3 regions of the Clostridium sp. BJN0013 genome follow, and region 2 is predicted to be linked to each of the others. Evidence: riboswitches for the same ligand, from Rfam matches in the RefSeq annotation. Region 2 holds a riboswitch; each other region holds the start of a gene.
The links. A riboswitch is a leader RNA that binds a small molecule or an ion and turns the genes downstream of it on or off. The one in region 2 is predicted to bind S-adenosylmethionine.

Region 1 (11,119 bases), 1.7 Mb from region 2:
TATACTGTAAAACCTTCAGATACCCTTTATTTAATAGCAAAAAAATACGGCATATCTCTTAGCACACTAATTGCGGCTAACAGCAATGTGGACAAGTATATTTATCCAAGTGAAGTATTAAACATACCTGCAGGCCGAATTTTTAAAAGTACAAGCTCCTTAGATCCTATAGTACCCTACAGTGAAAGTGACTTAGATTTACTGGCCAGATTGGTAACTGCTGAAGCTGAAGGAGAAGTTTACAAGGCCAAAGTAGCTGTAGCTGCTGTAGTATTAAACAGAGTTCAAAGTTCAAAATTTCCATCTACTATAAAAGATGTAATATATGAAGTATCGGGAGGTTATTATCAATTTACTCCTGTATATAATGGCTGGATAAACAAGTCCGCTTCCGAAGATTCAAAAAATGCTGCTTATGAAGCACTCTATGGTTCCGATCCAACAAATGGTGCATTATATTACTTTGATGATAGTACAACAAATACCTGGCTCTGGTCAAAACCCATTGCTTTAAGAGTTGGTAAAATGGTATTTGTATATTAGTATGAATTTGATTACATAAGTTCAATTAATTTTTAAAAATTAAGGCATGAGTAAAACTATAGTTTAATTTACTCACGCCTTATATATTTTTATCTATTAAGTTTTTTATATATTATATCTCCAATAGTTTGAAGCAGTTGGACAATTATTACAAGTATTATTACTGTATATACCATTATGTCAGTCTGGAATCTGTAGTATCCGTAATTTACCGCTACATTTCCAAGTCCACCTCCCCCTACTGTACCTGCCATAGCAGAATATCCTACTACACTTATAACTGTAAGTGTTATTCCAAGTACTATAGATGGAAGAGCTTCTTTTAGCATAACTTTAAATATTATCTGAGTATTACTTGCCCCAAAAGATTTAGATGCCTCTATTACTCCAGGATCCACTTCTTTAAAAGAGGATTCAATTACCCTTGCTGCAAAAGGTGCTGCAGCTATAGTAAGTGGAACTATCGCTGCTGTAGTACCTATAGCTTTTCCCACTATAAACTTTGTAAAAGGAAAGATGGCTATCATAAGTATTATAAATGGAAAGGATCTAAGCAAATTTACCACTACATCTAAAACTTTATAAACTGCTTTATTAGGTCTAAGCCCCCCTGGCTGCGTTATTATTAATAAAACTGCAGGTATAAACCCTATAATTACGGCAAATACTGTAGAAACTATTACCATATAAAATGTTTCTCCTACAGCAGGAAATAGTACCTGCTTAAATATTTCACTAAAACTCATACTATTCCACCTCCCATGTTACATTTTTTGAAGAAAGATAATTACATATTTGTTCCTTATCTTCTTGGTTTATATTTATCACTAGGCTTCCCAGTACATTATCTCGAAATCTCTCAAGTTTTCCCCATACTATGGAAAATTTTATATTTAAATCTATAGCCATAGAAGTTATTAAATTATCCTGACTTATTTCCTTTGGGAAAAATATTCTTATGTTCATTCCTTTTTCCGGCAATAAATTTTCACTTCCCAACAATTTTTTCAAATATTCGCCTGGCCTTAGGAATACTTCTTCCACATCTCCTTCTACCTTTATCTCCCCGCTGTCAATAATTGCCACCTTGTTACATATTTCTTTTATCACTTCCATTTGATGTGTTACTACTACTATGGTTAGTTCAAATTCCTTATTTATTTTCTTTAAGAGTTCAAGTATAGATTTGGTAGTATTAGGATCTAAGGCTGAAGTAGCTTCATCGCAGAGTAATATACTGGGATTTAAAGCAAGTGCTCTTGCAATAGCCACTCTTTGTTTTTGCCCTCCACTTAATTGCCTTGGCATGCTCTCGGCCTTATCCTCAAGTGCTACTAATTTTAATAATTCCCCTACTCTAGCTTTTATTTTCTTTTTATCATATCCCCATACCTCCAGAGGAAGTGATATATTATCATATACACTTTTCCTATTTAGTAAATTGAAATTTTGAAATATCATACCTAAATTTTTCCTAAAAACTCTTATTTCTTTTCCTTTTAAATCTTTTACCTCTTTGTCCATTATCTTTATACTTCCAGTATCATAGGTTTCAAGGCCATTTAAACATCTGAGCAGTGTAGATTTCCCCGCTCCGCTCTGTCCTACTATTCCAAATATTTCACCTTTTTTTATATTAAGGTTTATATTTTTAATTACAACTTTATTATCAAAACTCTTACCAACATTATTAATATTTATCAATAATATTCACCTTCCCTCCATAAATCAAGTAATTCAGAGGTTCAATTGGAGTTTGCTATAGAAAAATGCTTTTCTCCATCTGAACCTTAGAATAACTTATCCAGACGCATAGCAGTACTTATCTCCCACTTTGAAAAGGATGGGAGTATTAGCTAATTCCAGCGTTGGGATAAAATTATACAGCACTAAAAAATCTGAGGAAAACCTCAGATTTAACATCCATAACATTTCTCTCATCTTTCAGCCTTCGCTGCAGGACTTGGCACCATTATACAACGTATTGGTTGCCGGGCTTCAATGGGCCTGTTCCCTCCACCTCTCTTGATAAGTTCAAGATTCATATTCAATTTACGGATTTAATTATATCAATTTAATCCCATAATGTCAATGGTTACATTGTACATATCCCAGCTAAAAGATGACGGAGGAATTTCACAGCTTCAACTTAAATTGCAATGATTGTTTCATCATTTCGAGTCCTTCCACATCAATTTTATCATATATTTTTATAGTTCTTAAAAATTCATCATAAGCCAGATTCATATATCCATTTTTATAATACAATTTTGCAAGATACAAAAGTACATTGTCATCTTCAATTAAATTTAACAGCTGAAGTCCTTTCTCAAATTCATCAAAATAATTTATTTTTAATAATATAGCCAACAAATTAAATATAGCTTCTGAAAATTCTGTGGAAGATTCTTTATCTTCAGCCAGAGGTGTACACTTCTTTTCTTCAAGTAAATCCTCAAATTTCATATATACTAAATACTTTCTATCGTTATGAATACCTTTGGAATTATCAACTAATAGATTTTTAGTTGAAATATTATTTCCAAATGTAATGCAAAGCATACTATAATAAAAAGCTTTATCGATAAAATCATATTCTGTAATCTTCTGAAATGATTCATAAGCCTCATTAAACTTTTTCTGATAAAATAAACAAACTCCTTTATAATAGTATATTTTAGATGTATAATAATTATCTTTACACACTTTCTCCGCTTTTTCAGCATAATCATAGGATATACCAAATCTATTTTGGCTGTAAAATACATCCGATAAAAACAAATACACCTCTTCATCTGTATTTACGTCAAGATAGCTGTCAAGCTTGGATTTCATTTCACCTATAGAAAATTTTTTAATGCCCATTATTTGGGGAAATTTAGAAAATGCTTTAATATATTTAGGATTTACTTTTAATGTTTTATCACAATAATATAAAGCCTTATCATAATCTCTAAGATCAAAGTATACATTGCATAGTGTATAATAAGTTCTATAAGATCCTACTCCAATTAATTCTCTTATTTCGATTGGAGATTCACCCATTTCAATACATTTATTAAGTGAGTTTATGGCTTCTAAATATTTGCCCTGACCTACTAAAGTATTTCCTCTCATAAATTCTAATTCCGTAAAATTAGGGTAATATTCTAATCCTTTATTAATAAATTTATACTCTTCTTCAAAATTTCTCAATATTTGATTGCAAGATACCAGTCTTAATATAAGCTTAGAACTGAACCCCTCCTGAGGGACGAAATTTTCATAACTTCTCATATAATACTTTAATGCCTTTTCATACTGTGCCATAGCATAGTATTCATTTCCCATATTAAATAACATAAAAGAGCTATCAGGTTTTTTATCCAGTTCTTTTTGTATTAAATCCATATTCCTATTTCTCTTGTTTTTAGCATCTATAACTTCATTTAAATATCCATAATGATAAAATCTTACATTTCCAATTTTTACTGCCTGTGGATTATTCATATGCTTTGGTGAAGGTATTATCTGTTCATGTATATTACCTACAAATTTATATCCCTCTTTATTTCTTATAAGTCTTATATTTAAATTCATGGTAACATCATTATGGATAGGCCTTTTTCCAGAATAACTCAAGGTCTGTAGAAAGTATACATTGGTGTTATTATCTTCATTATTAATTAGTCCAAGTAGTTTGTCCGTATCTTCTTTTTCGAACTCATCATCTGCATCCATTATAAGAATCCATTTCTTGGTGGCTTTCTCCAGAGAACAATTTCTAGCATTGCTAAAGCTTCCATCCCATTTATAATAAAAAATTCTGGCACCATATTTTTTTGCAATTTGCACTGTAGAATCTGTAGAGCCTGTATCTACAATTATAATTTCATCTACAAAATGTTTCACACTTTCAAGACATCTATCCAGTACATTTTCTTCGTTTTTAACTATCATGCATAAACTTAAGGACACATCATAACCTCCTAACAGTACTAATTATGATGCTGTCAAAAACAGCATCATAAATACTAAACACTTGCATTATAATATGCTTCAAAATTAGCGGTATTGTCTCCCGTATCATAATACAGTCTTGTATATTGCATATAATACTCCGTAACTAAAACTGTAGCAGTGCTTGTACCTAAAGTAACAAATCCTGCACCATCATTAATAAAATACTCTGAACTACTAGTTGGAGAAATTTGAAGTGCCACTGTAATGGTATTTGTATTGTCATTATTTCTAATATAATATGAATACATCTTTTGTTGTGAAGTATCCTCCTGTAGTACTGAGCCTTCACCTATACCTGTATTTACGATAATATTATCTGTAGTAAACAAAACTCCACTAGTTATTGAACTTATGTTTCCAGCTACTGTCACCGTATTTCCTATATCTACTGTACCTGCTACTGTCACCGTATTTCCTATATCTACTGTTCCTGTTACTGTCACTGTATTTCCTACATCCACCGTCCCTGCTACTGTCACTGTATTTCCTACATCCACCGTCCCTGCTACTGTCACTGTATTTCCTACATCCACCGTCCCTGCTACTGTCACTGTATTCCCTATATCCACCGTTCCTGTTACTGTCACTGTATTCCCTACATCCACTATCCCTGTCATCATTAAGTTTCCTGAATTATCCATTTGTAGTGCTTCAATCTGGTTTGTGCTGATATTATATGCATACATTTGAGTTTTCAATTGCTCTGTCACTCTATTAAATACTAAATTATTGGGCATAACCTTCATCTCCATTTTACTATTAGAATATATTTAAAATGTTCTAAACCTAATAATTATAGTATTCCTTATTTTAGTAATTGTGATTTTATATTAAGTATATTTACTTATACACCTGATATATAAATCTTAGTTTCACACAACCATACTTTGAACAATTGAATCTTACCCTATAATATTTTGCATAATATTTGGCTATGAGAACCTCAGACTTATTAACATTGACTTCTATTTTCACATCTTCAATCCAATTACACAAGTCGGAACTTACCTCAACAGCAGCTTCAATATCATTATTTCCAACATTATCAACAAAAAATGTTCCCTGAATAATACGTTCCACATTTATTGGAGGAGAATATTTTACACTGTAGAATTCTAAATCCCAACATTTTTCTATTACATCTAAAATTCCCTGAAAATTATTATGACTTAATTGTGATATGTGAATTTCCAATTTAGGAATAAATTCATAATCGTAAATAAAGTTAGAAATAAAACTTCCCATAACTTTCTTTTTCTCACCAGATTTTATAATTATCCCTTTATTTTTCACATAATCCCTATTCCATTCATAGAATAACGAAGTTATATCTATGCGGAGTAACCCTTTAAATTTTCTATTTACCTCAAATCTAACTTGTCTGTTATAATATTTAGGCTGATTTTTGAATGTAGTATATTCATTAAACTCTTCTTCAAGAGGCTGTATATAAAAAGTCTCTCTAGAATGTACTGCATCAATTCCACTTAAATATATACATAGGTAAACAAAATTTACAATTAGATTTTTAGGTATATCATCTATATTAAAATACATATAACTTCTATAAATATTTTCTCCATCAAAGCCAACCTTTAAAATATTATCTTTTATATTATTTTGGGGTTGAAAATCTGTTATAGTAAGACTTTTCATACATATACTCTGTATTTTTTCATGCTCCATATTTAATTTCACCTCCCCTATACTATATTAGAATATGTATGAAATGAAAAAATTCTTTTATAAATATAAATTTTTATATTTTATCCTTATAACATATTCCAACTGTTCCTGGACCGGAATATACCCCAACTATAGGACTTATTTGACCTATCATATGTATATCTTCCACATTAGGCAATTGTGAAACCATATCATAAATTCTATCTGCATCTTCTCTGGCATTACCATGTACTATATATACCTCACATGGACTTTTATCCGAAAAATATTTACCCATATCTACCATTCTATTTAAAGAACGTTTTCTTCCCCTAACCTTGTCATAAGTACAGCAAACACCATAATTATCATCAAAATAAACAATAGGCTTTATATCTAACATTTCTCCAATAGTACCAGATATTTTTCCTATACGACCACCCTTTCTAGCATATTCCAAAGTACCAAAAACAAAAAAGAAATGCATTTTACTTTTTATTTTTGGTATATTATCTACAATTTGCTGAAAATTTTTCCCTTGTTCAATGAGTTTGCCACACTCTTTTAAAATAATTCCTTCCCCTACAGATGTTGATTTTGAATCATATATATGCGTGATCAAATTTTTATGTTTTTCGCTTACTATTTTCAAAGCATTATATGTACCTGAAAGTCCACTTGAAATAACTATGGCAATTACGTGAGTATAATTTTCTTCCTCAAGCTTTTTATAAATTCTTTCCATATCCTCCATTGATGGCAAAGAAGATTTAGGAATTTCAACTTTCATATTATCGTATACTTCCTTTGGAGTAATTTCAATTTTATCTATATATTCTCTATCTTTATATATAATTCTAAAGGACAGAATATTTATATTATATTTAGTTATAGTTTCTTCATCTATATCACAGGCTGAATCCGTCAATAATGCAATTTTTTCCATAAAAATGCCTCCATATATTTCTATTTATTTAGATTATAATATATCACAAAATATTATTAAAACTATATTAACAGAATTTTGTATTACTTTTTAAGCTTATTTTAAGCTTTGTTTATGAAAATATATTTAAATGGTAAAAATATAATTCTAGAAAAGGAGATTTAATAAAATATGATAAAAATATTTTTTAGAAAAAATCTACTTAAAATCGGTCTAATTCTTTTAATATTATTATCTGCATTTTTATGTATTTATAATATAAAAAATTACTCAACCAACACTAATACATACCATGGCAGATTGGAACAATTCAATTCAAACAATGGACAGAGAATGCAAAGGGATAATAATCAAAAAACAAAAGCGGGAAACAATTCAAATACACCTGATCAGAAAGCTGGCAAAAACTTTTCATCAAATAATAACAGTGTACCCGGTAATAACACTCAAATTCCCGGAGGAGGAAATCAAAGAGGCGAACTCATGGCCTCAAATGACAAATATGCCCCACTACTCACTTTATATTTAATAATATTTTTTACACTATGTATTATAGCATTTTATTTTTTTGCCTATAAAAATTTAAAAATACATAGTAATAGTACAAAAATATTAATTTTTTCACTACTTTGCGTAGGCTTGTTTTTAAGAATTTCATTATCCACAGTTATGGAAGGATACGGTGGAGATATAAGTTTGTTTAAAAGTTGGGCTTCCTCTGCTGCAAACAGTTTATCTCAGTTTTATGTAAATTCTAAATCAGCTGACTATCCTCCACTATATATTTATGTACTATTTTTAATTGGTAAATTAGCAAAAATAAGTTCAATAACTCCTTACTATACATTACTTTTAAAATTGCCTTCTATAATAGCAGACATTGTAACAGCTTATATAATATATAAATTGGCTAAAAAGTATTTTTCTTTAGAAATGGGTATTCTTTTAAGTGCTTTTTATATTTTTAGTCCAGCTATTTTTATAAATTCATCCCTTTGGGGACAGGTAGATTCTTTTTTCACTCTTTTTTTAGTTCTGTCTTTATTCTTTTTGTCAGAAGGGAAATTTGTTTTTTCATCTATACTTTTTACCTCTTTAGTACTTATGAAACCCCAGGGAATTATATTTTTTCCTGTACTCTTATTTGAACTTATAGCCAGGAAAAATTTAAAGACCCTTATTAAATGTGCAGCTTCATGTATTGTGACTTCTTTAGTTATTATACTCCCATTTTCCTTTAATCAAAATGCACTGTGGATTTTTAAATTATATAAAAATACCATATCAGAATACCCTTACGCTTCTGTAAATGCTTTTAATTTTTTTAATTTACTTGGCGGAAATTATAAAGAAAGTTCCACTACATTTTTTATATTCAGTTATAAAATTTGGGGAATAATTGCAATTATAGCAATTGCAGCTTTTTCCTGGTATATTTATATTAAAAGTAAAAACAAAATATTTTCCTTTTCCTGTGCACTTGTTCAAATTTCAGGAGTTTTTACTTTTTCTACCGGAATGCATGAAAGATACTTATTTCCTGCTGCAGCACTATCCATCTTATCTTTTATATATTTAAAAGATAAAAGGCTGCTAATACTACTGGCAGGATACACCCTTACAATCTACAGTAATATTTATTCTATACTTTTTGGAGGCTTTGGAAATACTACTTCACATACTTTAGTAAGTGATGGAACTTGCATATTGAACATAATTCTATTTGCATATCTTGTAAAAATATTGCTTGATATAGTACTTAAGAAGAAAGAATTTAATCCTGAATCTTTTGATATAAAATTCTATTAATCCAAAAGAGATGTTTCAGAACAAACTCTGGAACATCTCTTTTTTTACATTAAAATAAGCTTTCTGGTGCTCTATACTCAAGTTTTAAACTATCTGCCACTGCTTTATAAGTCACAAACCCTTTATATACATTGAGACCTTTTAAAAGAGCCTTATCATCTTTCATTGCTTTCTCTGCTCCTTTGTTAGCTATATCCTCCAAATAAGGAAGAGTAGAACTAGTAAGTGCATAGGTAGATGTTCTCGATACAGCTCCAGGCATATTAGATACAGAATAATGAATTACTCCATATTTTTCGTAGCATGGATTATCGTGAGTGGTAGCCCTATCTATAGTTTCCACAGATCCTCCCTGGTCAATAGCTACATCAACTATTACAGATCCTTTTTTCATTGTTTTAACCATTTCCTCTTTAACAATTTTAGGTGCTTTTGAACCTATTACCAATACTGCCCCCACTAATAGATCTGCTTTCTTGACCATCTCAGCCACATTAAATTCATTACAAACTAATGTAGACAATCTACCGTTAAATATGTCATCTACATAGGCTAATCTATCCTTATTTATATCAAGTATTGTAACCTTTGCACCAAGTCCTAGAGCCATTTTAGCAGCATTTGTTCCCACACCGCCTGCTCCAATAATTACAACTTCTCCAGGCAGTACTCCCGGAACTCCTCCAAGTAATATACCGGCTCCTCCATTATATTCTTGAAGCAGGTTTGCTCCTATCTGTATAGACATTTTTCCTGCTACCTCACTCATAGGAGTAAGTAATGGAAGACTTCCATTATCAAGCTGTACTGTCTCATAGGCTATAGATATAATTTTCTTTTTAATTAGTAATTCTGTAAGAGGTACATTGGCAGCAAGATGAAGATAGGTGAATAAAATTTGATTTTCTCTAAAAAGTTCATATTCTTCTTCTATGGGTTCTTTTACTTTCACTATTATATCTGATTCTTTAAATATTTCTACATTTGTATCTATTATTTTACCACCTACATCCTGGTACTCTCTATCCTCTATTCCACTTCCAATTCCAGCAGATTTCTCTATTAACACCTGGTGTCCGCCTTTTACTAAAGCATGTACTCCTGCTGGTGTTATAGCTACTCTGTTTTCATTATTTTTTAATTCTTTAGGCACTCCTATAATCACTATATACTCCCCCTAATTATTTAATTTGCTCAGGTATTATTGAATGGTTATTTTTAATTGTAGAAAGTGTAACTATTGTCTTAGTCTTTTGAACTCCTTTAATACACTTTATTTTATTTAAAACTTTTTCAAGGGTTTCTGTATTTTCAGTAATAATTTTCAATGCATAATCAAACTCACCCGCTAAATAATGACATTCAACAATTTCATTTTCAACCTGGATGATCTCTATAAATTTATCAATAAATGTTGGGTTTTCAAGACTTACAAACATTATAACCATGAGATTCTTATTAAATTTTTTATTGTTGATAATTATTGTATATTTTTCAATTAAGCTTGAAGCATCTAATTTTTTCAACCTGTCACTTACTGCAGGTATTGACAGATTAATCTTGCTGCTCATTTCCGAAATAGAAATTCTAGCATTTTCTTGCAGCAATTTTAGTATTTTAATATCAATATTGTCCACACCGTCACCCTCTTAAATTTATTAAGCAAATTATAATACATATATTAAAAAAATTAAATATATTTTATATAATTACATAAAAAATAAGGTTAAAAATTTTTTAACCTTATTTTATTAATCAATGTATATAAAATTATACCTTCAAATTAAATATTTTAAGTATTTCTAAATAAAAGCTTAAAAAGTATTAACTGCCTGTAAGAATTTATCAATGTGTTCTTCTGTATGTTTCACATTTAAAAATATAGCTTCAAACTGGGAAGGTGCTATATAAATACCTTGCTCAAGCATATGCTGAAAAAATTTAGCAAAAACACTGGTATCACATTTTCTGGCATCCCTATAGTTTTTAACTTCTGAGTCATTTGTAAAAAATATGGAAAACATGGCTCCACATCTATTTATTACCATAGGTATGTTTTTATCCTTTGATATTTGTTTTATACCTTTGTCTAATTTTTTACCCAGCTTTTCAAGCTTAACATAATAATCAGGATTTTCATTCAGCTTCTTCAAA
Region 2 (11,119 bases):
TATGGCTGTTGCTCCCGAATAATCAAACTGTTCAAGCTTGGTCATTATTAAAAGGGGAGCTATTTCAGTTTTCATGGGCTTATTTCCAGCTATGAATACCACAGATCCATATTCCCCTATGCCTCTTGCAAAAGCAAGTGAAAATCCAGTTAAAAGAGGAGCAATGAGTTGCGGAAATATTACCTTGAAAAAAATTTGTATTCTAGATGCGCCTAGAATAGAAGCTGCCTCCTCTATACTGACATCTAAATCTTCTAAAACTGGCTGCACTGTACGTACAACAAAGGGTATGCCTATGAATACCAATGCTACAGTAATTCCAAATGTGGAAAAGGATCCCTGTATACCAAATTTATCCAATATAGAGCCAATCCATCCATTTTTTGAATAAAGTGTTGTAAGTGAAATGCCTGCAACAGCTGTAGGAAGAGCAAAGGGCAAATCTATACATCCATCCAGAAATCTTTTAAAACGAAAATCATATCTTACAAGTGCCCAGGAAATAATCAATCCAAAAACAGCATTTATGCCAGCTGCTATAAATGCACATCCAAAACTTATCTTATATGATGCTATTACCCTTGGATTTGTTACAGTTCTTATGAAATCATCAAATCCCATTTTAGATGTTTGAATCAATATTGTGCTAAGCGGAATTAAAACTATTAAACTCAAATATAAAATAGCCACTCCCATAGATATATTAAAACCCGGGATAACTCTTGTCTTTTTAGCCATTTTATGCCTCCTTCCTGTATTGCAAATCGCTATAACATATACATTATATGTAGATACTATAGTATTAGCATTATATAATAACTTCTAAGATTTGAAAATCCTAGAAGTTATTTTACCATATATAGTATTACTGTTTAGGCTGATATATCTGATCAAATGTTCCCCCATCTTCAAAATGAGTTTTCTGAGCTTTTGTCCATCCGCCGAATACATCATCTATTGTAAATAAATTGATTTTTGGAAATTGATTTTCATATTTCTTGGCAATCTCCTTGTCTCTAGGACGATAGTAATTCTTTGCAGCTATTTCCTGTCCTTCTTTTGAATACAGGTATTTTAAATATTCCTCAGCCACTTTTCTCGTACCTTTTTTATCTACCACTTTATCTACCACAGCTACCGGTGGTTCTGCAAGTATGCTCATAGAAGGCACAACTATATCAAACTTATCTTTTCCCAATTCTTTTACAGATAAGAAAGCTTCATTTTCCCAAGCTATAAGAACATCCCCAACTCCTCTTTCAACAAAAGTAGTTGTAGCACCTCTTGCACCTGAATCCAATACTGCCACATTTCCATATAACTTCTTCACAAATTCTTTTGCCTTGTCTTGATTATTATTGTTTTGCTTTAAAGCATATCCCCATGCTGCAAGATAGTTCCATCTGGCACCACCGGATGTTTTGGGATTCGGCGTTACTATGGAAATTCCTTCATTTACAAGGTCATCCCAGTCTTCTATGTGTTTAGGATTACCTTTTCTAACAAGAAATACTATAGTGGAGGTATAAGGAGAACTGTTATCTTCAAACTTCTTCTGCCATCCTTTATTAATTAGGCCCGCCTCTTGAATTGCATCTATATCGTAGGCCAAGGCTAAAGTAGCAACATCTGCTTCCTGTCCTTCTATAATTGATCTTCCCTGTTTACCTGATCCACCATGAGATTGTTTTATTGTAACATCCTGGCCAGTCTTTTCTTTCCAATATTTAATAAAGGCTTTATTGTACTCTTGATATAATTCTCTTGTAGGATCATAAGAAACATTCAGAAGTTCAACTGACTTTTCACTTTTCGATGATTCCTTAGTATTTGTAGCGTTTTGATTCCCACAACCTGTAAAAAATGCCAGTATAAAAATACCAATCAATGAAATTAAAATGCTAAACTTAAATTTTTTCACAAAAAATCCCCCTTTAGTTTAAAAAAGTTTTATTTTATCAAAACACTCATAAGAATCTAAGTATTTTAACTTAATACATAATTTATTCACAATTTTCTCGTTATTTTTTCAAGTCAAAATAATTTTGTCAGTATATACTTTTTGCTGTTTTGGTAAAAAGTATATGGGCCTTTGTTATTTCATGACTAAAATTTGATGTTAACTTAACCTCCGGTTTTTCTAATCAAGTCCAATAAAAAACTTCCTGTGGAGAAAACACAGGAAGTTATATCCTCTTGTTTCTCATCTTTCAGGGTATACCTGCTGGAATTGGCACCATTGAATATAAAATTTATTCAGGTTGCCGGACATCATAGGGCCAGTCCCTCCGTCTCTCTTGATAAGAAGTTTTATATTTAATTTCATATTTTAAAAAATAAATTATATATAATATACAGCCTTTTAAGTTTTTTGTCAATATAAAATTGCAAAATAAACAGGGCAAATCTCCTTTGATTTTCAAATTTGGCTGACAAGACCATTTCTATTTTATTAAAGTGAGGTTTTTTTGTTCACTGTATTTCATTGCATCAATTTTATTTTGCCAATCTATCCAGATGAATTAAAAGTGGATGTTTTTCCTCTTCCTGCTTCTTTCTATAACTATAGGTTTCATTTCTTATTTCTTCCGGCTCTATCACCCATACTGTAGATAAATCTCCATCTTCAATATTTTCTTTAACAAATTTGTTTGTAATATTTCTTAAATATTTTTCCACTTATCTTGGCTTTTACAGGAACACCTTTTATCTGATAACTCTCATTATTTTTAGATTTTATAGTTATTGAAACTTTTTTCTTAAACCATATACTATTCACCATATTATTGTTTGTTATCGACGATTCGATTAATTCTAGATATATTATGTTTCCAGAATCATCTACTTTTAAAAAGCTTTTAAAGGTAGTATGTGGTATATTGTTCTTATCTACTGTTGATAAAACTTTTATTGTATCCTTATCATTTATTAGTTTTATAATTTTATCCTGCAATTTTATCGCCAATTAAAATCCCTCCCTTATATAATTCTTGATAAGTCGGTATCCGGATGGTTACCACATCTTCTATAATTATCCATATCAATATTCAAATTATACTTTTTCCTGAGATTGTCAAGTGATCTGGATAATTTTACATAATACTCCAAAGAAGGATTTTCCTGATTTTGAAATACGGAACCAGGATATGGAGTCCAGACACACTGTACTATACTCACTCCATTCTCAACAAATTTTTCTGCTTCCTCCAATATTACTTTAAGTGCCTCATCTTCAGTTTCAAATCCATAGGGTCTAGCAAGCTCAACACCTGCTACAATACCAGAATCCACATTTCCTTTTCCGAATATATCCACCGCAGCAAATATCCTTCTTTTCCACTCTTTATATCCTATTAGTTTACTTTTACCAGGACAAATCCAATTAAACTTTTCTTCATTAAGCACTTCAATATCTGAAGTATAAGACATACTACCTGTATTTTCGTATATTTTTTGTAATTGTTTCTCGTTAAATGCTGAAGATATCATCTGACTGGGAAATTTTTTGGTTTTAAAATTTTCTCCTATAGCTTGAAGTATTTCTATGTATAAATTAACTTCATCATCAAATACCTCTTCACCACTCAATATAGATCCTGCTGTTAAAAAAATACTTTCTAAAGCTCCAGGTTCCTTCAATGCTTCCTTTACGGTCTCATACACATCCTGAGGCTCCAGTCTTGCCGGCTTGTTATTTTCTATTTTGTTCTTATTGAAATTTGACCCTATATTACAGTACCTACAACCTTTTCCTGTATCCCAAAAATGGCAATAGCTATATGGATCTATATCTATACGCTGCGGTCTTGAAGTTGCTACATGCCACATAGGAGTCCCCTTGCTTGTAAACTTTTCATAATAATCAGGTTTAGGCCAATATTCAACTTCCTCTACTATTTTCCCACCATCTGTAAGATAGCATTTGCCATCAATATAATCCACAACATATGGATTCTTAGCTGATGGAAGAGGACCAGTTATAATAGATGTACCATCTCTAAGAAGTAAAGATACTGGAAAATAATCTTTTTTTTCACCTACTGAAAAAAATATTCCTCTAGATTGGAGCTGATGTATATTTTTATCCGCAGCTTTTATTGCCCTACCAGTATAAATCACACTTCTTCTCTGTACATCCGCTTTAATTATAGCAAAGGGTGACACATCACTATATTTTTCTATAACTTCTTTTAATGTCAATTCTCTTTTTCTTTCTGGCATTTATATTTTACACCTCTCTAGTATTAAATTATCTATCTGTAATCAAATCAAGTATGTCCCCATGCAATTTTTTGAATTTATCACTATATTTTACATCGCTTAGATTTCCTATCCCTTCGTAATTAGTAAATCCAATGTTAAATTGTTTAATTATTTTTCCTGGTCTTTTAGACATAACTATAACTTTTGTACCAAGATATAGAGCTTCATCAATATCATGAGTAATAAATAAAACAGTTTTCTTATTTTCACTCCATATATGTCTTAATAAATTCTGCATCTGTTCTCTTGTCAATGCGTCCAAAGCGCCGAAAGGTTCATCCATAAGTAATACTTTTGGATCGTTAGCAAGTACACGAGCTATAGCTACACGTTGTTTCATGCCACCTGATAATTCATAAGGCTTAAGTTTTCTAAATTCATCCAGTCCAATTCTTTTAAGAAAAAAATCTGTCTTTTCATCAGCTTGCCATCTGGGAATTTTCCTCATTTTCAAGCCAAACCTAACATTATTTTCTACATTAAGCCATGGATATAGCGCAGGTTGTTGAAAAACAACTCCTCTATCATGATCTGCTCCCCTTATTTCATTTCCATCTATCAACGCCTTACCTTTTGATGGATTTATAAATCCAGCTACAATTTTGAGTAAGGTACTTTTTCCACATCCCGATGGTCCCAATATGCATATAAATTCTCCACTTTTTATATGCACATTTATGTCTTCTATAGCATTAACCTCTGTATTACTGGATTTATAAGTTAAACTGACATTCTCTAGAGAAATAATATAATTATCTTTCTTGATTTTCACGATATTTTACCTCCAAATTATCAATTACAGCTTATTTTTTTAATGCACTCTCTATAAATTCAGGGTCAATAGCTTTTTCAAACTCAGATAATTCTGGAGCAGATTGTATCTGTTTTTGTTGAACTAAAAAGTCAGCAGTATCTTTAAGAGTTTTCGCAAATTCACCTTTTTTTGAACTTGTCCCTAAATACTTATCGGATATTTCTTCTTTTGCTGACAACCATATTAATTCATTCATTTGATTCTTACTATCTTCTTTGCTTATATTAAGCTCCTTTGCTACAGACTGAGCCGCATCATCAGCATTACTTTTAAAATAATCATAAGCTTTGATTTGAAGTTTTACATATTTTGTCACTATGTTAGGATATTTTTTAGCAAACTCCTTATTAACTATACCAATATCACCGGTAACAATACCTTTTTCAGCCAATGTTCCACTATTAACTATTTCTTTGCCATCCAGAGCTATTAACTTTGCTAGCGTTGGCTCCCATACATATGCTGCATCTATTTCTCCACGCTGCCATGCAGCATAAATATCTTGAGGCTGCATATCAAGAACAGTCACATCATTCGCTGATACTTTTTCTGCCTTCAATTCACTTAACAAACTATAATGAGTTGTAGAGCCAAAAGGAACTGCAACCTTTTTACCTTTCAGATCTTTAATTGAATTAATATTGGCCTTATTTTTTGCAACAAGTGCCTCATTTTTTCCTATTACATCATGAATCCAGAATACTTCATATGGAAGATTCTGAGATATTCCTATAGATGCTGGAGTTGAACCTAAAAGTGCAATATCCAAACTCTTTGAAGTCATTGCGGTATTTACATCTTTCCCTGAATCAAATTGAACAAATTTGACCTTAACTCCCAGTTCCTTCTCATACCAATTCTTTGATTTCGCTAAAATCTCGTCATTGGGAATTTGCTGGTATCCAATAGTGACAACACTAGGCTTTTTATCATCTTTTGTCCCACTGGATGTTTTATCTGCACCATTTCCACATCCTGCTAAACTCCCTACTAGAATACTTGCCAAGATAGTTGTTATTATTGATTTTCCAATTTTTTCCATAAAGTATTCCTCCCGTTTTTAGATATTATTATTCTTTTCCTTCCCATGGAACAAATTTTATTTCTATTAACCTAATTATTTTGTCAAGTAATATTCCCGTCACGCCCATTATTATAATGCCCACAAAAATTATGTCACTTCTTAAAAATTTACTGGCATCAAGAACCATCCACCCTATGCCAGATACTGCGGCAACCATTTCTGCAGCAACCAATGTTGTATATGCAAATCCCATAGAAGTTCTAAGCCCTGTAAATATTGAAGGCAAGCAAGTTGGAAGTATAACATGTAAAAATGTCTGAATTTTACTTGCACCTAAAGTATATGCTCCATTAATATAATCTTTTCTAATGCCTTTCACTCCAGATGCGCATGACAAATATATGGGTGGAAATGCTGCCAGATAAAGCAGCATAACTTTTGATGAATTTCCTATACCCAGCCACATTATTAGAAGTGCATAATATGCCAGGGGAGGAAGTGGTCTAAAGAAATTTACTATGGGTTCAAAAACAGCTCTAATTTTACTGCTGTACCCACTTGCCAGTCCTATCGGAATTCCTGTTATTATTGCTAATATAAATGCCGACATAAGCCTAAACATACTGTCACTAAAATGTTTATAAATAGTATTTCCCTTATATCCTTCTGTAATAATTTCTTTAAATCCCAATATAACTTTATAGGGTGACGGGATAATGGATTCAGGTAATATCTTTAACTTTGTTATCAAGTACCAGATAATTAACAATAAAGTTACAGTAGTTATTGTAATAATTTTTTCAATAGTAATAAATTTCGACATTTTAAAATCTATTTTTTTAGTCGATGCATTCAGTTTTTCATTATCTGAGATCCGCTTATACATAAATTTACCTCTCTTTTAATTTATCAGATAATTTTTCCAATAAGTTTTTTAAAACTTTTGCTATTATATCCAGTTCACCTTTTTCAATTACAAGCGGCGGAGCAAGTATTAAAACATTACTGTAATTTGGTACGGTGGTACTATTCTTGCCTACAATAACACCCCTCTCCTGTGCTTCTTTAATTAAATTTCCCAAATATTTCTCTTCTAAAGGAACTTTTAATTTTTTATCTTTTACCAATTCTATTCCTACAAACAATCCCTTATATCTTATATCCCCAACTATGGGCAGATTGCTCAATTCCTTCAATTTATCTATAAAATACTCACCTTTTTTTTCAGCTCTTTTTACTAAATTTAATTCATTTATAAGGTTTATATTTTCAATTGCCACTGCACAGGATGCAGGATGTCCGCCAAAAGTATTAACATGCCTCAGTTGTGATGTTTCATCATCGTCACTTGTAAATTTATCAAATATATTCTCTTTAGCAGCAGTTGCAGATAATGGAAGATATCCACTTGTCAATCCTTTTGCAAATGTTATAATATCAGGTTCTATACTCCAGTGTTTGAAACCAAACATTTTCCCTGTACGTCCAAACCCACTTACAACCTCATCAAAAATGAGTAAAACTCCTTTTTGCCTGCATATTTCTGAAATTCTATTCCAATATTCATTTGGAGGTACAATTACCCCTCCACCAGACATTATTGGTTCACCTATAAAAGCAGCTATAGTATCTTCACCTTCATAATTTATAACTTGTAAAAGTTCTTCTGCACATTCTAAATTACAATTCGGATATTTTTTGCCATGTGGACACCTGTAACAATATGGAGGATGTATTTTTATAAACCCTGACAACAGAGGTTCATATTTAAATTTGCGTCCTTCCTGCGCACTGGCACTTAATGTTCCCAATGTATTTCCATGATATGCCCTATATCTTGAAATGACTTTATACCTAAGCTGATTGTTATTTTGAATTTGATATTGACGCGCAATTTTAAATGCCACTTCATTGGCCTCAGATCCACTATTTGAATAGTGCAGTTTAGCTTTATATCCAAGCTCCTTATTAATCTTTCTAGAAAGTTCTATAGCCGGCAGATGACTTGCTGTCAAAGGATAATACGGCAGATTATTCATCTGATTATAAGCGGCTTTACTCAACTTTTCCTGACCATATCCAATATTTACACACCAAAGTCCTGATACCCCATCTATATAGCTTTTACCATCAATATCAAATATTCTAGCTCCTTTTCCATAAGTATATATTTTAGGTATATATTTCTTAGATTTTTTATATTGGGTTAATCCATGCCATAAATAGTTTATGTCATCTTCAACTAATTCACTTTTGTTTTTCCTGTCCCTTTCTTCCTTCATAATTCCACTCTCCTTCTCTCTTTATTTATATTTTCAATTTCATTATATTTACATCCTCAAAACCTGCATCTCTGTATATTCTGATTGCCTCCTTGCTAAATGCCAACAATTGTATTTCATTTGCTCCTTTTGATTTAATCCATTGTATATTTAAATTCAGTAATCTTGATGCCAATCCCCTTTTTCTGAATTCCGGCAATGTATAAACATCAACTATCCATCCATAAAACCCAGGTTTAAATAATAAATATGGAAAATCATTTTTTATCAAAGAACCAGCAACACAAATTGCTTTTCCTTCTGAACTATAAGCAATAAAATGTTGCATTTTATTTTTACTATATTGCTGTATATAAAAGTTTGTAGTTTCTTCTTTAATATTTTCTATGTAAAAATCATCTAAAAATCCAGTTTCCTCAAACAAAAATTTTCTAAATTGAAGTATTAATGATATATCTTTTTTTGATGCCCTTTTTATAACAATGTCATCATGCTCTTTCCACATTTAATTCACTTTCACCATCCAATCTTTAGTTTTATTTTTAATCTCTGCTTTTCAAAACCATTTATCCTATACTTTTTAATATTTGGGTAAAAATTTTACAAAATCATATTTGTATTATCTAAATACTGTACAATAAATTCAATAATAAAAGGTCAAGTTCAATTTTGTTATAAAGAATAAATATTATCTCTTTATAATAAATTCAACTTGACCTCTAGTTTTCCAGTCAGCCAACTAAAATATTAAATTTGCAGTAAAAAACTTCCTATGGAGAAACCAGTCTTAAATCATACTATTTAATTCCTGCTTCTTTTAAATAATCTTTGTTTACAAATTTATCAACATCTACTGAAGTTGTAATTAAATTAGCTCCTTTCATAAACTTCTCCGTCTTTTTAAGTTCTGTAATATCATCAGCTGTTAAATTAGGGTTAAAATCATATTTAGGTAAAACTTTAATAAGCTGATTTTGTGTTAAATTCACCTCACTACTTATAATTTTTGTAGTTTCACTTAAATTTTGTTTTGCAAATTCAGCTCCTTTTTGTATATTCTTCAAAAATATCTTAACTAATTCTGGATTTTGTTTTGCAAACTCATTTCTAACTACATAAATACATATCCCAAGTTTTATTCCCGTACCATCAATCAAAACTTTTCCTGTACCTTTGTCTTCCATTTGCGTTATAGTAGGTTCCCATACTGCACCTGCGTCAATACTCTTGCTTGCAATAGCAGAACTTATATCTCCGTTAGTGTCCATATTTACAAGTTGTACATCATCACTAGTCATATTGTTATTTTTTAAAACAAGGTATAAAAGGTGATGAGCATATGATCCTTTTACTACAGCTACTTTTTTACCCTTCAATTGTTTTGGCGAAGTAATTTTAGAATCTTTAGATACCATTATAGCTAGTGCTTTAGGACCTATAGAACTAGATGCAATAATACTTGTATCCTGTCCCGCAGATTTTCCTATAAAAGCTGGTGAGTCTCCCATCATTCCAATGTCCTGATTTCCAGAAGCTAATGATTCATTTTCTGGTGGACCCGATAAAAATGATGTCCATTTTACTTTGACTCCAACTTTTGCCATATCCTGTTCAATCCATTTCTTTTGTTTAGCTACAAAAACTGGTGCGTAATTCGGTATAGGTTGAGTTGCTATTCTAATTTCTTTAACTTTAACCCCTGAAGAACTATTGTTATTATCATTATTACTACATCCTGAAATCGGAATGATCAATAAAGCCATAATTATTACCATTATCTTATTTCTCATTTTTAACATTTAATTGTCTCCTTTTTATTAATCTTAAATTACATAATTAACTATTTCTTTTTGATCAGAAAAAAATTCTTCATATATTAACTTTCTTATCTCTAAAAAATCATAACTATTTCTATCTCTTGGCCTTTTAACTTTTATCGGTATTACTTTTTTTATTCTTCCTGGCCTCTGCGACATAACTATAACTTTGTCTCCTAAATATACTGCCTCATCAATATCGTGAGTTACAAATATTATTGTAATTTTTTTTGTTTCCCAAATTTTTAAACATTGTTCTTGCATCTGAATTCTAGTAAGTGCATCTAAGGCACCAAATGGTTCATCCATTAAAAGTATTTCAGGATTATTAGCTAATGCTCTCGCTATAGAAACCCTTTGTGACATTCCACCTGAAAGTTGGGATGGATAAGCATCTTCAAATCCTGATAATCCAACCAATTCTAAATGTTGCTTAACTATTTCTTTTTTCTCGCTATAGGATTTATCCCGTAATCCAAAAGATATATTTTCACTTACAGTAAACCAGGGGAAAAGTCTATGTTCCTGAAAAACTATCCCTATTTTTAAACTTGGTTTCAATATTTTTTCCCCATCCATTTCAACAGTTCCTTCATAATCATTGTCAAGTCCAGCAATTATACGAAGAAGTGTACTTTTACCACAACCACTGCTTCCTATTATACTGATAAATTGGCTTTTTTCCACATGTAAATTAATATTTTCAAGTACAGGAACACTTTTTCTATTTATAACAAACTTTTTATTCAAATTTCTAATTAAAATTCTATCTTCTGTTAATTTATCCATATTCATATTTACTCCCTAAATCACAATATTTATAATTACCACTTTACTAAGCTTCTTTGAAGTTTTAAAAGTAAGACATCCATCGTTTTTCCAATAACACCTATTATAAGCATTCCAACAATTACAACAT
Region 3 (11,119 bases), 1.2 Mb from region 2:
GCTTCCAATTGCTAAAAATGTAAAAAATACGCCTCTTTCAAAACATAAATTGATTTAAATATAAAGACACCTATTTAGCTAGAGAGCACGATGTGATTTCTCTAGTTATTTTTTATTAATAATTTTAACAGAAGCACTAGCACCTATTCTGGAAGCCCCCGCATTTATCATCCTTATGGCATCTTCATAGGTTCTAATTCCACCTGATGCTTTTACCTTTAAATTAGGTGAAACTGTATCATACATTAATGCTACATCCTCCGAAGTAGCCCCCGCCATGTTAAAACCTGTAGATGTTTTTACAAAATTAGCCCCTGCCTTTTCAGCAAGCTTACAAGCTATAATTTTCTCTTTATCATTGAGGAGACAGGTCTCAATAATAACTTTAACAATGGCTCTTCCATTAATCTTATGAACCAAATCTTTTATATCTTCTTCCACATAATCATAATTTCCCGATTTTAAATAGCCTACATTTATAACCATGTCAATTTCACAGGCTCCTCTATTTACAGCCTGCACTGCTTCAAAAGCTTTTGTTTCAGATGCAGCAGCACCTAAAGGAAATCCTACAACTGTACACACTTTCACATCCGATCCTTTTAATAACTGGTAGGCAGCATTAACATAGCAGGGATTTATACATACCGAAGCAAATCCATATTCCAAAGCTTCCTTACATAATTTAACTATCTGTTCATAGGTAGCCTCAGGCTTTAAAAGGGTATGATCTATCATTTTAGCCAGTTCTTTTTTATCCATTATCTTATCTCCTTTTTGCTGATGAATAATCAAGTGATTCTTAGGTTCAGGTGGAGTTTGCTTATGAGGAATGCTCTTCTCCATCTGAATCTTATTAACAGTATTCTTAGTGTCTTTAGCACTTAGAATACGTTATCTTTAGGGGAAGAACTTATCCAGACGCGTAGCAGTAGTGCTTATCCCCACTTTGAAGAAGATGGGGGTGTTATCAATGGTAGCGTTCGGATAAAAAATTATATTTTACTTCCCTATTATCCTTTTCCATATTCTAAGATAGGTAATAGGAAATGAATTTTATAGTTACAATTTTATATTACCATAGTTATATTTACTATGGAATAATTTTATATTTCATTTCCCAGCATATTGGGGATTAGGACTAAATTTATTCGTGTATATGTCTGATGCCTTTATAGCTCCCTTTTTCAATATTCCAGTTTCTTCAGACATATCCACCCATTTTTGAATGTATTGCGGATCTATATAGTCATTTTCATCATACCAAAATGGCTCCACTTGAGAAATTTTCATATTAAACTTTTTTGCTATAATTTCATTTGCCTGCTGCTGATGAGTATTAATCCATTTATGAGTTTTTACAAGCACTTTTACAAAACGCTTAACCGTATCTGGATGCTCTTTTATAAATTCATCACTGAATCCACGGGTAGAAGCTCCTCCTGCAGGTCCTTGCATTACTTCATAGCTAGTAAATAGAGAGCTGACTCCTCCATCAATTTGTGCTTTTTTAATATATGGCGGATGAAGAGCGGCTATGTCAACTAAACTCTGGCTCAATGCCTGTTCCTGCTGACTAGATGGCATAATTACGAATTCTGCATTTGACTTTGGAATATTATATTTCTTAAAATATTCAAGAGCTATTATTTCAGCACAAGAATTTCTATTTGTTACTGCAATTTTAAATTTTCTATTTTTTAAATCCTCTGGAGATTTTATAGAACTTTTACTATTTACCATATAGTTCATATGAACAAATTTTTCATTATCAATCATTCCAGTAGCTACCACTTTAATCTTTGCTCCTGCCAACTGAGCAAGGGCTACATCAATTGGATGTCCATCGAATACATCATTACTTCCTGTTAACACTGCTTGAATTGCTGTACTACCTTTAAGTACTCCAGTATATTCTAGTTGTATTCCCTCTTCTTTAAAAAATCCAAGTTCATCCGCAATATCAAATTCATTAAATCCGGTCTGAGTTGCTATTTTTATAACATCAAGCTTTTTACCATCACTGGAAGTTATGGTATTTGAATTTGTCTCACTGCTTTTTGATGAACATCCTACTACACTAAAAATTATAGCTAATGATAAACTTATCATTGTAACTTTCTTTAATAATCTATTCATACTTCTACACCTCATTTTTAAAAATTTAAATATATATTGTTCAAATCACCAACAAATATAAGAATCACTTGATAATATTTTAAATTCTATTTATACTTACAATCTTACGTTTAAAATTTCATTAATTTATTGCACTCTGAGGTATATTGTATAAATCTTTATTGGAGTCCTTTCCATCATCAGCTCTCTCCATTATTCTGACTATCCTTAAGTAATTCCCATATTCTATGTTTTAGTGTAGTAAATTCATCAGATGATTTTATGCTTCCACTTTCCCTTGGTCTTGGTATATCAATATCAATTATTTCCTTAACAGTTCCAGGATTTTTTGTCATAACAACTACTCTGTCTGACAAAAATACAGCTTCCTCTATACTGTGAGTAACAAATAATATAGTTTTATGTGTCTTTTCCCATATATGGAGCAGCTGTATATGAAGATCCTCTTTTGTTTGCTCATCTATTGCTGCAAAAGGCTCATCCATTAGCAGCACTTCCGGATCATAAGCTAATGCTCTAGCAATAGCTACCCTTTGTTTCATACCTCCTGATAATTCATAGGGATATCTGTTTTCGAAGCCCTTTAACCCTACCAACTCCAGATATTTTTTACTGATTTTCTTTCTTTTACGTTTATTGATTCTCTTAATTTCAAGTCCAAATTCTACATTTTTTTCTATACTCCTCCATGGGAAAAGTGCATATCCCTGCATGACTATACCTCTATCTAGTGCAGGTCCATGTATTTCCTTATTGTCAATGAATATTTTTCCTGTGTTTCCTTTTATAAGACCTGCTATAATATCCAAAAATGTTGATTTTCCACACCCACTAGGTCCAACTATAGATACAAATTCACCATTTTTTATTTTAATATTCATTCCATTTATAGCAAGTAAATCTTCTTTATTTTCTTTTTTTCCATTTTTGACACCATATTTATATCCAACATCCTCGGATACTATTTTATAATTTAATATATTATTGTTATTTTTTTTATCTATGCCTTCAACAACCATGAATAATTCCTCCTTCTATTTTGTATTTATACATTAGGTTCCTGTTTCCATTTCATAATATTTTTCTGCAGTAAAACAAGTAAATAATTCAACCCGAAGCCTATCAATGCTATAGTTACAATTGAAGCATACATGTCGGCAACTTTGTAAGTTTCCTGAGATTGAAATATAAGAAAACCAAGTCCCGCATTAGCTCCTATCATTTCTGCTGCAACTAAAACAATTATAGCTGTAGTAGCACTTAATCTAATACCTGTAAAAATTGATGGAAATGCTCCAGGGAAAATCACCTTGTAAAAAAGAGTTAATGGTGATGCTCCCATGGATTTTGCAGATTTGATTAAAATAGGATCTACATTTTTGACCCCTTCAATAGTACTTATAAGTATAGGCCACTGAACTCCCCAAAATATAATAGCTATTTTAGATGTTTCTCCAATACCAAATACAAGTATAAACACAGGAAATAGTGCCAGTGCTGAAGTTTGTCTGAAAATTTGCAGAAGAGGATCTATAAATCTCTCAAATTTTTTAAACCATCCGATAACAAGTCCTAGTGGAATAGCAACCAAAAGTGCCAATGCAAAACCTGCTGCTGATCTTTTAAGACTTACAAATACATTTTCAAAAAGGGAACCACTAATTATTAATTGCCACAATGCTGCAAATACTTTGGAAAATGGCGGAAGAAAAACTGGATTAGCAATACCGATCCTAGGTGCTGCTTCCCACAGTATTAAAAATATAATAATAGAAAATAAACTATATCCTACTCTACCAATTGTTCCAACAATTCTATCAATTATTTCTAATCCATACCTATTATCTTTTGATATATCTATTTCTCTTCTACTTTTGGTAGCATTCAATTTTATCACTCTCCATTTAGATTATATCTATTGAAAATCTTGAAGTATAACAGAATAAATATCTTCTATCAACCTCATTGCCCCTTCATATCCTAGATAAGAACGGCTAAGAATCATCCTGTCACTTATAGGTGTAGATGTTGAAAGCTGATATCCCTTTATTTCTTTTGAAATAGCCCTATCCCAACCACTTCCAAGTATTAATGGTTTAGTTCTAAAATTGCTATTTCTCAAATATTCATTTACTTTTCCTCCATCATCTGTAAATTCGATCTCTGGAACAATATCATTATAGAAACCTTTAAAATGTTGTTTTACTTGTTTTTCATATTCTTTGGGAACTCCTTCTGTTATAAACTGCTTTTTGGGCAGCAGCCCTAAATCATTTATTAAAAACTTAGATAAAGCTAAACAATAAGCACTGTCTGATATGGTTACGAAATGCTTTGGAAGTAATCTAGTTTCGAGGAGAACATCGGCAGCTCTTTCTAAATAATAAAAATATCTATCCTCCTGTCTTTCTATCTCACTTTCAACAACATTAGCATCTATTCCTAAAAAATTTCCTACTGTTCTTAAAAACTTTCCCGTTTCCTTTGGTCCTATGGGGAGAATAGGATATTGAAAGTATTCCGTTCCAAACTTTTCTTTTAAATGTATTACATTCTCAAGCCCTAGCCAGGGTGATATAATCAGGTTATATTGTGCCTTGGGTATATTATTTAATGTATTTATTCCCTTTCCATGTCCAAAAATAATATTAGCTTTTACTCCTATTGAATTTAAAAGTTTCTCAATAACCTCAAAGTTTCCTGCCCAGAATGTATCTTGATATGGTACAGTAGCCCACACATTAACTAATCCTTCTTCAATTTCATCCGATGGTTCTAAATATTGATCAATTATTGCATCTATTATAAGTTGGTGACCTAAAAAATTGCTGCCCTTAAATCCTCCGGTCTCGGCATATACTATAGGCTTGCCCTCTTCTCTAAATTCATCTACTATCTCTCCTACATAATCTCCTACAATATCTGAAGTACATCCAGTTAATACAACATATAAGTCTGCATCCAATACCTTAAAGGAATTTGAAATAACCTCATGCAATTTATCCGTTCCTCCAAATATCACTTCTTTTTCTCCTACATTAGTACATGGTATTGAATGACCCCCTATATAGCCGGTGCCCTGGCATCCATTCTGAAGCCCTAAAGTGGACCAGATTTTTGCTGCACACCCAGGTCCAGCATGTATTATGGGTACTGCCCTTTCTATAGCAAGTACGGATTCATATCCTCCAAGTGCACAGACATGTCTTAATTCTTCAACCACTCCACTCATTATTTCACCTCATTTTCAAGAAATTTAAATGTATCCTGCTTAAACCACCAGGAAGTATATGGAAGCCTTATCCTTTTGGATAAGCTCTCTGCTAAGCTGTTATTTTCCAAGGTATCTATTATGCTGTGACCAAAATCTATAATTCCCCTATATCCAAAGGCACTGTATTCATCTGATATCATTATAGATGGGATTCCCATCTTAGTTGGCCATATTGTAGTACCTGGGTGCCTGGCTATATAAAGATCCGGTTTCAATTTGTTCAACAAATTTAATATTTCGAAATTTTGAACATCACATATGCTTATTGGGATATCTTCATCTCTCTTGGATAGTGCAATGGATGATTCCGGTATGCCTCCATGATCGTAATGCTGATCGAAATGCCAGGAAATTCCCCATATTACCTCAATACCTAATTCACCTAATACTCTTATATAATTGTGAGAAAAACTTGGTCCCATCCCTACTATTGCTCTTTTTCCTTTCAACTTTTCTCTGATTTTTTCAAGTTCTGGTGCTATTATCTTCTTTTCATTATCTATATAATCTTTTACTTCTTTCTCTTTGCCTACAGCTTTTCCAAGTCCTCTGAGCCAATTATCCATACCTGCAATACCGTGGGGCTGAATAGACTTTACATAAGGAACACCATATTGCTGTTCTAATCCATTTCCCAAATATCCCCCTAAAGTACCACATATGCTAATAGTAGCTGCAGCCTCCGACATTCTAGATATCTGCTCTATAGTAGCAAAAGGTACTACAAATTGAGGAATAAGCCCAAGTTTTGATAGTATTTCAGTTATATAATCTCTAGCACTTCCATTAAAATTTATCATATTTACAAGTTTTGGACGTTTCTTTCTAGGTGGTTTCACTATACGTGTCAATATGGCATGAAACGCTGCATCAAAACCTGAAGCCCATATTCTTGATCTAAATCCTTCGCAGAAAACAGGTACCACAGGAATCTTTATTTCTTTTTCCATTTCATCTGTAATACTCTTAATATCGTCTCCAATAATTGCCGAAGCACAAGAAGTAGTAACAAATATAGCCTTAGGTTTAAACCTCTTATATGCTTCTTTTATACCTTCCTTTAACTTATCTCTACCGCCAAATACAGTAGAATCCTCTGTCATATTAGTGTTTATCACATTTACATCTTTCTTTTCCCAATTTCTTATATTCTGTCCCCATTTGAAAGTAGTATTTTCCCCAATTACATCTGCAGAGCATCCAATGGCACCATGATTTACAATGGCAGCATCCAATACACGTGACAAATACCCCTGGGCACATCCAGAACTACAGTTACTAGCCTGACTAAAGCACCTTTCCTCATTTTTAAGACATCCACATTGCACTTTTTTAACAAGATCCTTAACTGTTCCACTATAACCAGTAATAGAATTAAGTCTGTTTTCCCTAGTTGCCGATTCTATTACCTTAATATTAATAGACATGAAAACATCTCCTTTATAAAAATTAATTTTTACACCATTATGGAAATATATACCGAAAGATACTAAATATTCAATAATATTTAGTATCCAGTATCTCTGGTAAACCCAGCCGAATTTTCTACTGCCCTAACTATTGTAGATAATATCTTTCTGTACTAAGTGTTTATTTCTTAATTCCTTAATATAGTTATAGTAAATAATAAAAAACCAGAGGCTATTAAATAAAATTAAAATTTTATTTAAAGCCTCTGGTTTTCCAGTCAACTAAAAGTTAAGTCATATGATAAGATTTTAAAAAATAAAGTCTCCCTCAAATAATGAGGAAGACTACTGCTCTAAAATATAATTTTTAGCACGTTACCTTTCCTCATCTTTCAGAATTAAACCTGCAGGATTTAGCACCTTGCATGTAAACAAAACATACTGGTTGCTGAAACTTCATCGGGCCAGCCCCTCAGTTTCTCTTGATAAGAAAATAAATTATTGATATATAATAATTTGATTATATACCACAATAAAATCTCTGTCAACTTATTTTTACATAATTTTAAAAAATTTCTTAGTTATATATCTTTTATATTATTGATATAAATTTAGTAAAATATTAAAATACTTAGAATATGAGAATTATATATAAAGCAGGATATTCAAGTCCAGTAATTGGAACTGAAGCTATGTCTTTTAGCTCCATATATTTTTTTATCAACACCATCTTCTATCTCTAATTGTTGTAATGTAACAGGTAATTTTAATTTATTTAATACCTCAATAAGTCCTAATATTTCTCCTTTGGCCTTTCCAGCAAAAATAGAAAAACCAAAAACTTTAAATATAAATTTTATTTAAAGCCTCTGGTTTCCCAGTCAACTAAAGTTGAATAATGTCAATAAAAAATCCCCTTTCAAAAGAAATTGTATATATAATTTCTAATTACATGGTTTATTAATTTTATCTATTCTGGAATAATATTTAATTAACTTTTTTAAAGCCTCATCTATAGATTGGGTTATATCAAAAGCTTCAATTCCATTTCTATTCAAAAATATAGCAGCTTCTCTACCTATTTGGCTAACCAGAACTATCCTACACCCTGAAAGATGTTTAACAATAGACAAAATTTTATCATAGTGACTTTCTTTTCCACAGCTAAGGATGTCATCTATTTTTCTCAACTCTACAAATTCATAATCCCCGTTTTCCACTTTATATATATAAAATTGGCTTGCTTTTCTAAAATGTTCATTTACAAATTTGCCATCACTACTTGCAACTGCAACTTTATAATTCATATATACCCTCCTATAAATCAATTAAATCTTGTAAGAACTACAGAATATATATCTTCTAAGAGTTTAAGTCCACCTGAATATCCTACATAAGGACCATTTATTATAAGACTTTCAAATACAGGCCATGAAATAGTAATATAATGCGCATTTATTTCCTCTGGTATTTTATCTATATTCTCAATTCCTCTTCCATATCCGAATATAGTATTGGCAATTAATCCAAGTTCTGAAACAAGTTTTTCTAATTGTCTCAAATTACCCAACCAAAGAAGTATGAGATATCTCTCAAATACCAGATAAAAGCCTTTATAATAAAAAGCCCTGGAATCTACCAGGGCTCAGACTGTAGACAAATGGCACATTTTGAAAAATAAAAATATGCCATTTGTCTACAGTCTGAGCTGGATAAAAGAATTATTCAGCTTCTACTCCATTGATGGGATATTCTGGTTACGTTTTAATTATCCCTAATGCACAATTTTAGTTTAACTCATTATTTCTTCCAATATGCTTTTGCTTCTTCCTCAAGTAATTTTAATCTTGTATAGTAATCAGGAAACTCACTGAGGTGGGTCAGTGCAATTTTTCCAGTGGTAATAGGTTCATCTGCAGTAACTAATGGGCATGTACATAAAAATACATAAGTTTATACACGTATTCTGATTTCTATTTTTTTCATGATTTTGACTGTTTTAGATTGGTTTCAATAATATAAGCTCTTTTTACTTAGTAATTTTTATACTATTTTAACATATTCTTGGCAACATCTCTCCATCTAAAATATTTAGAATCCTCATGCCTCCAAAGGAATTTTCCATGTATACCATATGTTCTAAATCATCAGTAAAGCTCCCTATGATACTTGCATTACCACACTGCTCTAAATTATGAAGCTTATTTAATATTTCCTCGGCCATTTCACTCTTAACTACAAACACAACTCCTCCTTCACAAGCCATATATAGTGGATCCAATCCTAATATTTGATTTACGGCAGATACCTCTCTTTCAATGGGTATACTTTCTTCCAGGAGCTTTACACTTAAGCCTACTCTGTCTGAAATTTCATTTAATATTGTAACAAGCCCTCCCCTTGTAGGGTCTTTCATTATTTTTATAAAAGGATAGTATTCTTTAAGTGTGCTTATAATTCTATAAACTGGAGCACAATCACTTTTAATATTGCTTTTTATATCTATATTATACCTTTCAAGGGCTATAGTAGTACCATGTTCTCCTATATTCCCACTTACAATTATCTTATCTCCAGGTTCAACATTCTTTATTTTATAATTGTTTTCAATAATACCTACTCCGGAAGTATTTATAAACAATCCATCTATGCAGCCTTTTTCAACAACTTTAGTATCCCCGGTTACAATTTTAATCTTTGAAACTTCACACTGCAGAGCCATTTCTTTAACTATTAAATCAAGAGTTTCAATTGGAAAACCTTCTTCTATTATAAATCCTGCACTTAAATATAAGGGCTTTGCCCCTGACACGGCTAAATCATTTACAGTACCACAAACTGCAAGCTTCCCAATATTCCCTCCAGAAAAAAATAGAGGTTTTACAACAAAAGAATCTGTAGTAAATGCCATTTTGCCTTGACTTACGGGAAATATAGCTGAATCCGCCCCCAAATCTAAAATAGTGTTGTTAAAATATTTGTAAAAGATACTTTCAATTAATTCATTTGTATGTTTTCCACCATGACCGTGAACTAATTTAATAGCTTCATTCATTATTTTTTATACCTCCATATTTATAATAGATAGAACAAGACCCTTCTGAAGACACCATACAGGGCCCAACAGGAGACTCTGGAATACATTCTCCCCCAAAAAACTTACAATCATAAGGAACCTTTTTCCCTAATATAATTTCACCGCATATACAATCACTTTTATTTTTTTCTTCTATTGTCAATTTGAATTTATTTAAAGCATCAAATTCTTCATATTTTCTATTTAAATACAAACCCGATTTTTCAATTTTGCCAATACCTCTCCACATACAGCCACTTTGAAAAAAACATTCTTTAATAATCCTCCTGGCAAGTAAATTCCCATTTGACGTTACACAGGTTCTATATAAATTTTCAAACTTTTTTTCCCATCTACAATTTTGTTTGATTAAAAAATATATTGAAGATATAATATCTAAGGCCTCAAAGCCAGATACTACAGAAGCAATATTATAATTTTCCTTAATAAATTTGAAGTAGTCAGCACCTGTTATAACTGCCACATGCCCCGGACATATAATTCCTTGAATTTTACAATTTTCATCCTTTAATATCTTATGTAAAACTGGTTTCATAACTTTTAAATTGCTCAAAACAGAAAAATTACTAATATTATTTTCTTTTGCCTTTTTTATAGTGAGTCCAATTAATGGAGCAGTAGTTTCAAAACCAACTGCTAGGAAAACTACCTCAAAACTTTTATTTTCTTCTGCGATTTTAAGTGCATCTAAAGGAGAATATACTATATTGATTTTCTTTCCTTTTTCTCTTTGTTCTATCAAATTTTCTTTTGTTCCCCAAACTTTCATCAGATCGCCAAAGGTTGCCAATATAATATTACCTCTGTTTAAAAGTTCAATGGCCGCATCTATATAACCTTCTGATGTAACACAAACTGGGCATCCTGGCCCCGATACTAAATTTACCTTTGGATAAAGTAATTTCCTTATGCCCATTTTTACTATACTTTGAGTATGAGTACCACATATCTCCATTATGGTGAAGTGCTCTACATTACTGTTTTTAATTTTATTAATTAAATTAATTAGAATCTCATTTTTATTCATTATCCAGTTCCTCTTGAAATACTTTTTGTAAGTAACGAAAATATTCCCTATCAATCTTCTCTATTCCAAAACCTGCATGTATTAAAATATAATCTTTTATTTTAGGATTTTCTATAAGTTCAATATCTACATTTTTTTCTATACCCATAATATCCACTTTAGCTAAATTTCCA

Region 1: linked by a shared signal. The riboswitch ahead of AB3K27_RS17960 (methionine ABC transporter ATP-binding protein) and the one ahead of AB3K27_RS09225 (sulfate ABC transporter substrate-binding protein) in region 2 are both predicted to bind S-adenosylmethionine.
Region 3: linked by a shared signal. The riboswitch ahead of AB3K27_RS15185 (nitrogenase component 1) and the one ahead of AB3K27_RS09225 (sulfate ABC transporter substrate-binding protein) in region 2 are both predicted to bind S-adenosylmethionine.

What each region holds. Positions count from the first base shown of each region.
Region 1 covers NZ_CP162495.1:3,462,253-3,473,371, forward strand. Annotated here, with positions in the region: gene AB3K27_RS17950 (cell wall hydrolase) at 1-543, shown strand, start outside; gene AB3K27_RS17955 (methionine ABC transporter permease) at 633-1,289, opposite strand; gene AB3K27_RS17960 (methionine ABC transporter ATP-binding protein) at 1,291-2,247, opposite strand; SAM riboswitch class I at 2,478-2,578, opposite strand; gene AB3K27_RS17965 (glycosyltransferase) at 2,680-4,500, opposite strand; gene AB3K27_RS17970 (DUF6385 domain-containing protein) at 4,557-5,282, opposite strand; gene AB3K27_RS17975 (DUF6385 domain-containing protein) at 5,386-6,231, opposite strand; gene AB3K27_RS17980 (DegV family protein) at 6,305-7,156, opposite strand; gene AB3K27_RS17985 (glycosyltransferase family 39 protein) at 7,328-8,965, shown strand; gene ald (alanine dehydrogenase) at 9,015-10,130, opposite strand; gene AB3K27_RS17995 (Lrp/AsnC family transcriptional regulator) at 10,147-10,602, opposite strand; gene hemL (glutamate-1-semialdehyde 2,1-aminomutase) at 10,780-11,119, opposite strand, start outside.
Region 2 covers NZ_CP162495.1:1,749,236-1,760,354, reverse strand. Annotated here, with positions in the region: gene cysT (sulfate ABC transporter permease subunit CysT) at 1-738, opposite strand, end outside; gene AB3K27_RS09225 (sulfate ABC transporter substrate-binding protein) at 866-1,921, opposite strand; SAM riboswitch class I at 2,201-2,307, opposite strand; gene AB3K27_RS09220 (hypothetical protein) at 2,497-2,679, opposite strand; gene AB3K27_RS09215 (hypothetical protein) at 2,639-2,965, opposite strand; gene AB3K27_RS09210 (radical SAM protein) at 2,980-4,221, opposite strand; gene AB3K27_RS09205 (ABC transporter ATP-binding protein) at 4,250-5,035, opposite strand; gene AB3K27_RS09200 (aliphatic sulfonate ABC transporter substrate-binding protein) at 5,067-6,119, opposite strand; gene AB3K27_RS09195 (ABC transporter permease) at 6,148-6,987, opposite strand; gene AB3K27_RS09190 (aminotransferase) at 6,992-8,383, opposite strand; gene AB3K27_RS09185 (GNAT family N-acetyltransferase) at 8,409-8,888, opposite strand; gene AB3K27_RS09180 (aliphatic sulfonate ABC transporter substrate-binding protein) at 9,181-10,182, opposite strand; gene AB3K27_RS09175 (ABC transporter ATP-binding protein) at 10,207-10,989, opposite strand; gene AB3K27_RS09170 (ABC transporter permease) at 11,025-11,119, opposite strand, start outside.
Region 3 covers NZ_CP162495.1:2,949,935-2,961,053, forward strand. Annotated here, with positions in the region: gene AB3K27_RS15155 (sensor histidine kinase) at 1-58, shown strand, start outside; gene deoC (deoxyribose-phosphate aldolase) at 106-762, opposite strand; gene AB3K27_RS15165 (ABC transporter substrate-binding protein) at 1,114-2,139, opposite strand; gene AB3K27_RS15170 (ABC transporter ATP-binding protein) at 2,319-3,158, opposite strand; gene AB3K27_RS15175 (ABC transporter permease) at 3,185-4,027, opposite strand; gene AB3K27_RS15180 (nitrogenase component 1) at 4,055-5,371, opposite strand; gene AB3K27_RS15185 (nitrogenase component 1) at 5,371-6,840, opposite strand; SAM riboswitch class I at 7,205-7,314, opposite strand; gene AB3K27_RS15190 (NifB/NifX family molybdenum-iron cluster-binding protein) at 7,767-8,129, opposite strand; gene AB3K27_RS15195 (hypothetical protein) at 8,147-8,383, opposite strand; gene AB3K27_RS15200 (DUF5661 family protein) at 8,623-8,727, opposite strand; gene hypE (hydrogenase expression/formation protein HypE) at 8,876-9,877, opposite strand; gene hypD (hydrogenase formation protein HypD) at 9,870-10,946, opposite strand; gene AB3K27_RS15215 (HypC/HybG/HupF family hydrogenase formation chaperone) at 10,939-11,119, opposite strand, start outside.